Regions from separate parts of the Pseudomonas sp. FG6 genome, predicted to be linked through region 2. Evidence: riboswitches for the same ligand, from Rfam matches in the RefSeq annotation. Region 2 holds a riboswitch; the other holds the start of a gene.
The links. A riboswitch is a leader RNA that binds a small molecule or an ion and turns the genes downstream of it on or off. The one in region 2 is predicted to bind cobalamin.
Positions count from the first base shown of each region.

Region 1: linked by a shared signal. The riboswitch ahead of ACODSJ_RS02755 (CbtB domain-containing protein) and the one ahead of cobO (cob(I)yrinic acid a,c-diamide adenosyltransferase) in region 2 are both predicted to bind cobalamin.

Region 1 covers NZ_JBMDJD010000003.1:79,699-84,107, reverse strand. The annotation lists gene nfuA (Fe-S biogenesis protein NfuA) at 1-245, shown strand, start outside; gene cobM (precorrin-4 C(11)-methyltransferase) at 413-1,159, opposite strand; gene ACODSJ_RS02765 (cobalamin biosynthesis protein) at 1,235-1,639, opposite strand; gene ACODSJ_RS02760 (CbtA family protein) at 1,636-2,331, opposite strand; gene ACODSJ_RS02755 (CbtB domain-containing protein) at 2,343-2,531, opposite strand; cobalamin riboswitch at 2,629-2,865, opposite strand; cobalamin riboswitch at 3,084-3,310, shown strand; gene cobW (cobalamin biosynthesis protein CobW) at 3,413-4,409, shown strand, end outside.
Region 2 covers NZ_JBMDJD010000036.1:17,079-21,487, reverse strand. The annotation lists gene ACODSJ_RS20470 (PQQ-dependent sugar dehydrogenase) at 1-821, opposite strand, end outside; gene ACODSJ_RS20465 (hypothetical protein) at 1,042-1,626, opposite strand; cobalamin riboswitch at 1,786-1,995, shown strand; gene cobO (cob(I)yrinic acid a,c-diamide adenosyltransferase) at 2,078-2,704, shown strand; gene ACODSJ_RS20455 (cobyrinic acid a,c-diamide synthase CobB) at 2,701-4,047, shown strand; gene bluB (5,6-dimethylbenzimidazole synthase) at 4,044-4,409, shown strand, end outside.

The sequences.
Region 1 (4,409 bases), on a different contig from region 2:
TCAATTACTACCTGCAGACCGAGATCAACCCCGGGCTGGCCAGCCATGGCGGCCAGGTTTCGCTGATCGACGTGGTGGAAGACGGCATTGCCGTGCTCCAGTTCGGTGGCGGCTGCCAGGGCTGCGGCCAGGCCGACGTGACCCTCAAGGAAGGCATCGAGCGCACCTTGCTCGAGCGTATCCCTGAGCTCAAGGGCGTGCGCGACGTGACCGACCACTCGCAAAAAGAAAACGCCTACTACTGATTGTGGCGATACCCTCTTGCGATCAGCTCGTAACCTGTGGAAGCGAGCTTGTGGGAGCAAGGCTTGCCCGCGATGCAAACACCTCGGTGTAGCTGATAGACCGAGGTGACGCCTTCGCGGGCAAGCCTTGCTCCCACAGGGGGATCCAGGTGGATTTTCTGGCGAGTTCAGGGCCGGTAGAGATGCGCATGCCCGGCGCGGTACAACGATGACTCGCTGAACACATCATTGCCCAACACCCGTCCCACCAGGATCAGCGCCGTACGGCGAAAGCCCTTGGCCTGTGCCTTTTCGGCAATGTCGGCCAGCGTGCCCAGCACCCAATCCTGATCCGGCCAGGTCGCCCGGTGGATCACGGCGATCGGGCAATCCGCGCCGTAGTGAGGCAGCAGCTCACTGACGATTTTTTCCAGATGATTGACCCCCAGGTGAATCGCCATGCTCGCGCCGTGCTGCGCCAGGCTGGCCAGTTCTTCTCCGGCAGGCATCGCGGTCTTGTCCGCGTAGCGGGTGAGGATCACGCTTTGGGACACGTCCGGCAGGGTCAGTTCGGCGCCCAGCAGGGCGGCGCAGGCTGACGTGGCGGTCACGCCCGGGATGATCTCGAAAGCAATACCCAATTCCCGCAGGCAGCGGATCTGCTCGCCGATGGCGCCGTACAGGCTCGGGTCGCCGGAATGCACCCGGGCCACGTCCTGGCCTTTGTGGTGGGCGGCCGCGATCAGTTCGATGATCTGTTCCAGGTGCAGTTCGGCGCTGTTGACCACCTGCTCGGCGCAATGCCCCTCCAGCACGGCCTTGGGCACCAGAGAGCCGGCATAAATGATCACCGGGCACTGGCGGATCAGTCGCTGGCCCTTGACGGTGATGAGTTCAGGGTCGCCGGGGCCAGCGCCGATGAAATAGACGGTCATGACCGGCTCCTGTGGAAGGTGGGTGAGGGGGCTAGATGAGGATCGCTCATGATCCGGCGGGCCGATTATCGGGATTTACGACACAACCGCCAATGCCAACGTGCTCTTGGGGCCACGCTGGCGGGTGATCAGCAGCGTTGCCGGTGCCGTGCCCCACTGGTCGGCGAGGGCGAGGGCGGCGCTTTCGGCGATGCCGTAACAACCGGTCCGCTCGTAGGCGATGTCGGAAAGATGGCTGAGCCGTGCCTGATAACCGGCCAGACGTTCGGCACTGAAGCAGGTCAGTGGCAGGGCCAGTTGCCCGGCCAGTTCCAGCAGCCCGGGCTCATCCTGCTTGAGATCGATGCTGGCCAGGCCCCGTACCTGCTGGAGTGCGATGCCGTGGGCCTGCAGCGTCTGTTCGAGCAAGGCGCGCAGCGTGCTCGCCGGGCAACCACGCTGGCACCCCAGGCCGACCACCAGGATCGGCTCGGTGGTCATGCGTCGTGGTGGGCCTGGTCGCCGCGGCGGAACAGCCAGGCGCTGATCAGGCCCAGGGCCAGCCAGAACGCGACGTTGGTCAGTTGCGAGGCGATCTTGAATTGGCTTTCCAGTGCTTCAGGCGCCAGCATCGAGTGGACTTCCGGTTGCGGCGCACCGATCACATGGGGCACCAGCAAGGTCGCCACGCCCAGCAGCTTGAGCAGCCAGTGCCGGCCGAAGGCGATCAGGGCGATGCCCACTGCCGTGGATGCGGCGGTGCCGATCCACCACATCTGCCGCTGGGCCAGGTCGGCGGCTGCCGTGCCGGGCAGCTCTGGGGGCAGGCCGAGGGTCGGCGCGAGGACGAACGTGGCATAACCGGCCAGGCCCCAGAGCAGGCCCTGGGAGGTACGCGTCGGCGCGCGCAGAGTGTACAGGCCCGCCAGCATCAAGGCGAAACCCACTGCTACCACCAGGTTGCCGCCGGTGGTGGACAACACGCGCTGCCAGCCATCTTCGGGTTCCCAGGCCTCGGCGTCATGGGTGTGAGCGACGCCATTGGCGTGTTCATGCACCTCGGCTGCCGGCGCCTTCTCATAGGTTTCGGCCTGCAGAATCAGCGGCGATACCCAGAAACTTTGCAGCAGTGTCAGCAGCAGGGCGGCCAGCAATCCACTGAAACCGGCGGTCTGCGCGATACGCTTGATCATGTCGTCTGGTCTCAGTGGCAAGGAAATGCGGCGCTATGACGGGTGTCGTGGGCGGCGTTGTGCACCGCTTCGATGTGGGAGAAACCGGCGAAATAGACCAGGCCGGCACCCAGGATCGAGGCGAAGATCGCGGCGCTCAGGCGTTGGCTCAGGGTGGTGGTGCTGCGGGTGCTGCGGGCAATGCTGGTGATGGTCGACATGGCGCTTCCCTCTGTTGTTGTCCAGCGGGTGGATCGAGCGCAATGAAAACCCGGGCGAAGGCTCGCCAGGGTTCGAACAGCGCCCGCCCACCGCGGGTTTGTTGAGCATGTATGGGCCGGTCTCCGGGCTCGCGAGGGGCAGGGCATGGGCCTTGCCTGCAAGCGTCACCTTCCCATGCGCCCTTTTTGTAGCAGGGCATACACAGTGGCTCAGACGCTTCGCTCGCTTACCGTTGCGGGGGCAGCACCGGACTGACGTGGCCTTGAAGTAAAGCACACGATTCACCGGTTTCCCGTTTCACCCTCTAAGGGCACCCATAACTGATAGGCGCACAGGAGACCATGGGCGGGGGCGGTGCGTCAATGCACAAGGGGCGCGGCGAGCGGGCTGTTGTGGCGAGGGAGCTTGCTCCCGCTGGGCCGGTTCGACGCCTCGGGCGCAGCGGCCCCCGGCTCTTTGCGGTCGCTGCGCAACCGAGCGGGAGCAAGCTCCCTCGCCACAACCGCGTCCGGCATATTACTTGCGGCGATTGACCCGCCCACACACCCTGCGTAGCCTTGCGCGTTCGAGGTTCTTCGGCGCATGCGCCGGAGCTAAGAAGGGAACGCGGTCCAAGCCGCGGCTGCCCCCGCAACTGTGAACGGTGAGGTTTCTGCAAGGCCACTGTGCATGCCCTTTTATAAAGGCGCACGGGAAGGCGCAGTCATTGCCCGCCAGGCTTTTGGTAAAGCCTTGGCCCGCCGTCAGCCAGGAGACCTGCCTCGAAACAGATTCTCACTACAACCGGGCGGGGTGATCCGGTGGCGAAATCTTCCGCGTGCTTGTGCCTGGGCCTGCGGCAGTCGTCCCGTTTGCCCGCCACCTTGCCAAAGGGCATCCGATGAAAACACTGGCCAAACTTCCCGTCACCATCGTCACCGGTTTCCTCGGCTCGGGTAAAACCACCTTGCTGCGCCACATGCTCGACAACGCCCAAGGCCGTCGCATCGCCGTGATCGTCAACGAGTTCGGCGAGCTGGGCATCGACGGCGAAATCCTCAAGCAGTGCTCCATCGGTTGCACCGAAGAAGAAGCCAACGGTCGCGTCTACGAGCTGGCCAACGGCTGCCTGTGCTGCACGGTGCAGGAAGAGTTCTTCCCGGTGATGCGCGAGCTGGTCGCCCGGCGTGGCGATCTTGACCACATCCTGATCGAAACGTCCGGCCTGGCCCTGCCCAAGCCGTTGGTCCAGGCCTTCCAGTGGCCGGAAATCCGCAATGCCTGCACCGTCGATGCAGTGATCACCGTGGTCGACAGCCCGGCCGTGGCCGCCGGCACCTTTGCCGCGTTCCCCGACCAGGTCGACGCCCAGCGCAAGCTCGACCCGAACCTGGATCACGAATCGCCGCTGCACGAACTGTTCGCCGACCAACTGTCGAGCGCCGACCTGGTGATCCTCAACAAGGCCGACCTGATCAGTCCCGAAGACCTGGCGAAAGTCCGCCTGGAAGTGGCCGAGGAGCTGCCGCCAGCGGTCAAGGTCATCGAAGCCAGCAGCGGGCGCCTGCCGCTGGACGTGTTGATCGGCCTGGGTGTCGGCTCCGAAGAACACATCGACAGCCGCCACAGCCATCACGACCATCACCATGACGGCGATGATGACGACCACGATCATGACGCCTTCGACTCCATTTCCATCGAGCTGCCCCAGGCCGACGAAAGCCTGCTGCTCGACGCCCTGACGCAACTGGTGGTCCAGCACGGCGTGTTGCGGGTCAAGGGTTTCGCCGCTATCCCGAACAAGCCGATGCGTTTGCTGGTGCAGGGCGTGGGCACGCGTTTCGACAAGCACTTCGACCGCCAATGGGGCGCCGATGAAGCCCGGGTTACCCGACTGG
Region 2 (4,409 bases):
CACAATGCTCCGCTGCGCGGTTCCCAGGCCAGGCCGTTGGGGTTGCGCAAGCCTGAAGCGAAGATGCGGTGAGTGCCGCTGGCGCGGTCCACTTCCCAGATCGCCGCGCGACCTTCCTCAGCCTCCATGCCGTTCTCCGCCACGTTGCTGTTGGAGCCGGTGGTGACATACAGCTTGCTGCCGTCACGGCTGGCAATCACGTTCTTGGTCCAGTGGTGGTTGATCGAGCCACCGGGCAGGTCGACGACCTTGGTCGGCTGCGCCTTGATCTGGGTGTCGCCTTCTTTATAAGGGAAGCGAATCAGCCGGTCGGTGTCGGCCACGTACAGGTCATTGCCCACCAGGGTCATGCCGAACGGCGAGTTGAGGTTTTCCAGGAACACCGAGCGGGTTTCGGCGATGCCGTCGTGATTGGCGTCGCGTAGCAGCGTGATGCGATTGGGGCTGGGCACTCCGGCGCCGGCGCGGCCCATGACTTTTTTCATCACCCAGCCACGGATGCCCTTGGTATCGTCCGGCTTGGGCGGGGCGTTGGTTTCGGCCACCAGCACGTCGCCATTGGGCAGCACGTAGAGCCAGCGCGGGTGGTCGAGGTGGTCGGCGAACGCGCCCACTTGCAGGCCCGCGGCCGCAGTGGGCTTGGCACCGTCCGGCCAGCCGACCGCTTCGGCGATGTTGACGGTCGGAATGAGGGTCTTGTTCGGCTCGGGCAGTTTCGGCGAGGGGCCGCTGCCATCGGACACCTGCAGCGTGGACGATTCGCCACAAGCGACAAGCCCGGCGGCCAGGGCGACGATCAAAAGATGAGGTGGCTTGAGCATGCTGGCTTCCCTATGAATGCATGTGCTTATTCATAGAGAAGCGTAGACGTGTGATGGTTCAACCGTGGATCGGCCTGTCAGCCAGGCAACCAAAATCCCTGTGGAACCGGGTCCTGTGGGAGCCAAGCTTGCTCGCGATGGAGGCGACACGGTTCAACTGCCAGAGCCGCGTCATCGTTCATCGCGAGCAAGCTTAGCTCCCACAGTTTCTTGCACGGGATCAACCATGAGCCTGCTTGAACAACACCGCGATGCCCGGATGATAGTGGCCGGCCTCGTTGTGCAACTTGCGGTAGGCGTAAGGGAAGTACCAGGCCACGGCGCAGGTGGTTTCCTTTTGCAGTTCGTCGACCATGTCCTGCAACTCTTCGGGGGTGGTGCTTTGCTGGGCTTTTTGCGGGGCGACGAACAGGCAGCCCAGCCTCAAGTCGCTGGCATAGCTGATGCGCTTGGCATCGCAGGTGGCTTCGAGCAGCGGCTGGGTCAAGTTGAGGCTCTTGACCCTTGGCCAGCGCTGGGTGGCCTGGATGAAGGCGCGTTCCTCGGTACTGGCGATGAACAGGTCGGCGCGGGCGTTGCGTTCGCCTTCTTCATTCTGCTTGCGGGTCGGGGCGTCCTGCAGCGTGACCATCTCGGCCATCCAGGCCGCCGCCGACAGCAACCCCAGATTGGCCTTTTCATCGAACCAGTAGGGGGTGTCGTTATCGCCGCGCACGGCGTTGTAGCGGTCGATGCAATCGAACCAGTGCTCCAGCAGCGGGCGCAGGAATTCCAACTTCGGATTGCTGATGATCATGCCTTGCATGTGATTGCCCTCTTGTTATTGTGATATCGGGGTGTGATGCCTATTTGATATCACCTGCCGTAGCGTGGCACAAGATTGGCGGCACTTTATTGATCCGTGCCAATGTCCGACCGGTTGCCGCAGGCGGCTTTAATTGACGCTCCACCCCCAACCCTCTAACCTTCGCGGCTTGTTTCAGGTGCTTTGTGGCGATGGCCGACAAAGTGAAACAGGGAAGCCGGTGAGCCCATGCAAACCCGGCGCTGCCCCCGCAACGGTAAATGAGTCAAGGCTGCCACAAGCCACTGTGTCCATCGGACATGGGAAGGCGCGCAGCCCGGCCGCAAGCCGCTCATGAGCCCGGAGACCGGCCTGATTCATCCAACGGCATCACGGTGGGCGATGCCAGGCTCGTTGCCATTCTTTTTTGTGCCCCGCCGGCCGTTATCCAGTCCCAAACGGAGGCTTCCCCATGACCGACTCCCCCACCCTCGATGCATCCGATCGCGACGAACGTCACCTGGCGCGCATGCTGCGCAAGAAGGCCGTGATCGACGAGCGCATCGCCAACTCGCCGAATGAATGTGGCCTGCTGCTGGTGCTGACCGGCAACGGCAAGGGCAAGAGCAGTTCGGCCTTTGGCATGCTCGCACGAGCCATGGGGCACGGCATGCAATGCGGCGTGGTGCAGTTCATCAAGGGGCGCAACAGCACCGGTGAGGAGCTGTTTTTCCGCCGCTTCCCCGAGCAGGTGCGCTTTCATGTCATGGGTGAAGGCTTCACCTGGGAAACCCAGGATCGCCAGCGCGACATCGCCGCCGCCGAAGCCGCCTGGGCAGTGTCGCGCCAGTTGCTCAGCGACCCGGCCATCGGCCTGGTGGTGCTCGATGAGCTGAACATCGCCCTCAAGCACGGCTACCTCGACCTCGATCAGGTGTTGAGTGATTTGCAGGCCCGTCCGCCGATGCAGCATGTGGTGGTGACCGGGCGTGCCGCCAAGCCCGAGATGATCGAGCTGGCCGACACCGTGACGGAAATGGGCATGATCAAACACGCCTTCCAGGCCGGCATCAAGGCGCAGAAAGGCGTGGAACTGTGAGCAATAGCCGTCACTGTCCGGCGGTGTTGATCGCCGCCCCGGCCTCGGGCCAGGGCAAGACCACCGTCACCGCCGCCCTGGCGCGGTTGCATCGCAATCAGGGCCGCAAGGTGCGCGTCTTCAAATGCGGCCCGGACTTCCTTGACCCGATGATCCTGGAGCGAGCCAGCGGCGCGCCGGTCTATCAATTGGACATGTGGATGGTCGGCGAGCAGGAAAGTCGCCGGTTATTGTGGGAAGCCGCCGCCGACGCGGACCTGATCCTGATCGAAGGGGTGATGGGCCTGTTCGACGGCACGCCTTCGAGCGCCGACCTGGCGCGGCATTTCGGCGTGCCGGTGCTGGCGGTGATCGACGGCACGGCCATGGCCCAGACGTTCGGCGCCCTGGCCTTGGGGCTGGCGCGTTATCAACCCGACCTGCCGTTCGCCGGGGTGTTGGCCAACCGGGTCGGTACCCTGCGCCACGCGCAATTGCTTGAAGGCAGCCTGACCGAAGGTCTGCGCTGGTACGGTGCGTTGTCCCGGGAAACCGGCATCGAATTGCCCAGCCGCCACCTCGGCCTGGTCCAGGCCAGTGAGTTGAACGATTTGGACCTGCGCCTCGATGTCGCCGCCGAAGCCCTGGCCGGCAGTTGCGAGGTGACCTTGCCGCCGGCGGTAGAATTCGCCGCCCCCGAGGTGATCGCCGTGCAGCCCTGGCTCGACGGGGTGCGCATCGCCGTGGCTCGGGACGAAGCGTTTGCCTTCACCTACGGCGCAAGCCTCGACCTGCTGCGGGCTATGGGCGCGCAACTGAGCTTCTTTTCTCCGATCCACGACACCGAACTGCCCGAGGCGGACAGCCTGTACCTGCCCGGGGGTTATCCGGAACTGCACCATGTCGCCTTGGCCCGGAACACGCCGATGCTCACGGCGATCCGCGCTCACCATGCTGCCGGCAAACCGTTGCTGGCCGAGTGCGGCGGCATGTTGTACCTGCTCGATTCATTGACCGACGTCGAGGGCACCCGCGCCGAACTGTTGGGGTTGCTCACCGGTGAGGCGCAGATGCAAAAGCGCCTGGCTGCCCTGGCGCTGCAAGCGGTGGATCTGCCGGAAGGCACCCTGCGTGGACACACCTACCATCATTCCCTGACCAGCACCGAGCTTGAACCGATTGCCCGTGGGCATAGCCCCAACGGCGGGCGCGGGGCGGAGGCGGTCTTTCGGCTGGGGCGGATGACGGCTTCCTATGTGCACTTCTATTTCCCGTCGAATCCGCGGGCGATTGCAGCGTTGTTTGCGCCTGGTCCTGAGACCGCTATCAGTGTGGGAGCGGGCTTGCTCGCGAAACGGCCATGACCGACAACGCCTTCCCCCAAGCCGAACGCGAAGCGATCTACCGCGCCATCGCCGAACGCCGCGACATGCGCCACTTCATTGGCGGTACCGTCGAGCCGGCCTTGTTGCGGCGCCTGCTGGAAGCCGCGCACCAGGCCCCCAGCGTCGGCCTGATGCAGCCGTGGCGGTTCATTCGCATCAGCGACCGCGCCTTGCGCGGGCAGATCCGCGAACTGGTGGAGCAGGAACGCATCCGCACCGCCGAGGCCCTGGGCGAGCGCAGCGATGAGTTCATGCAACTCAAGGTCGAAGGCATCAACGATTGTGCCGAGGTGCTGGTGGCGGCGTTGATGGACGACCGCGAGCGACACATCTTCGGTCGC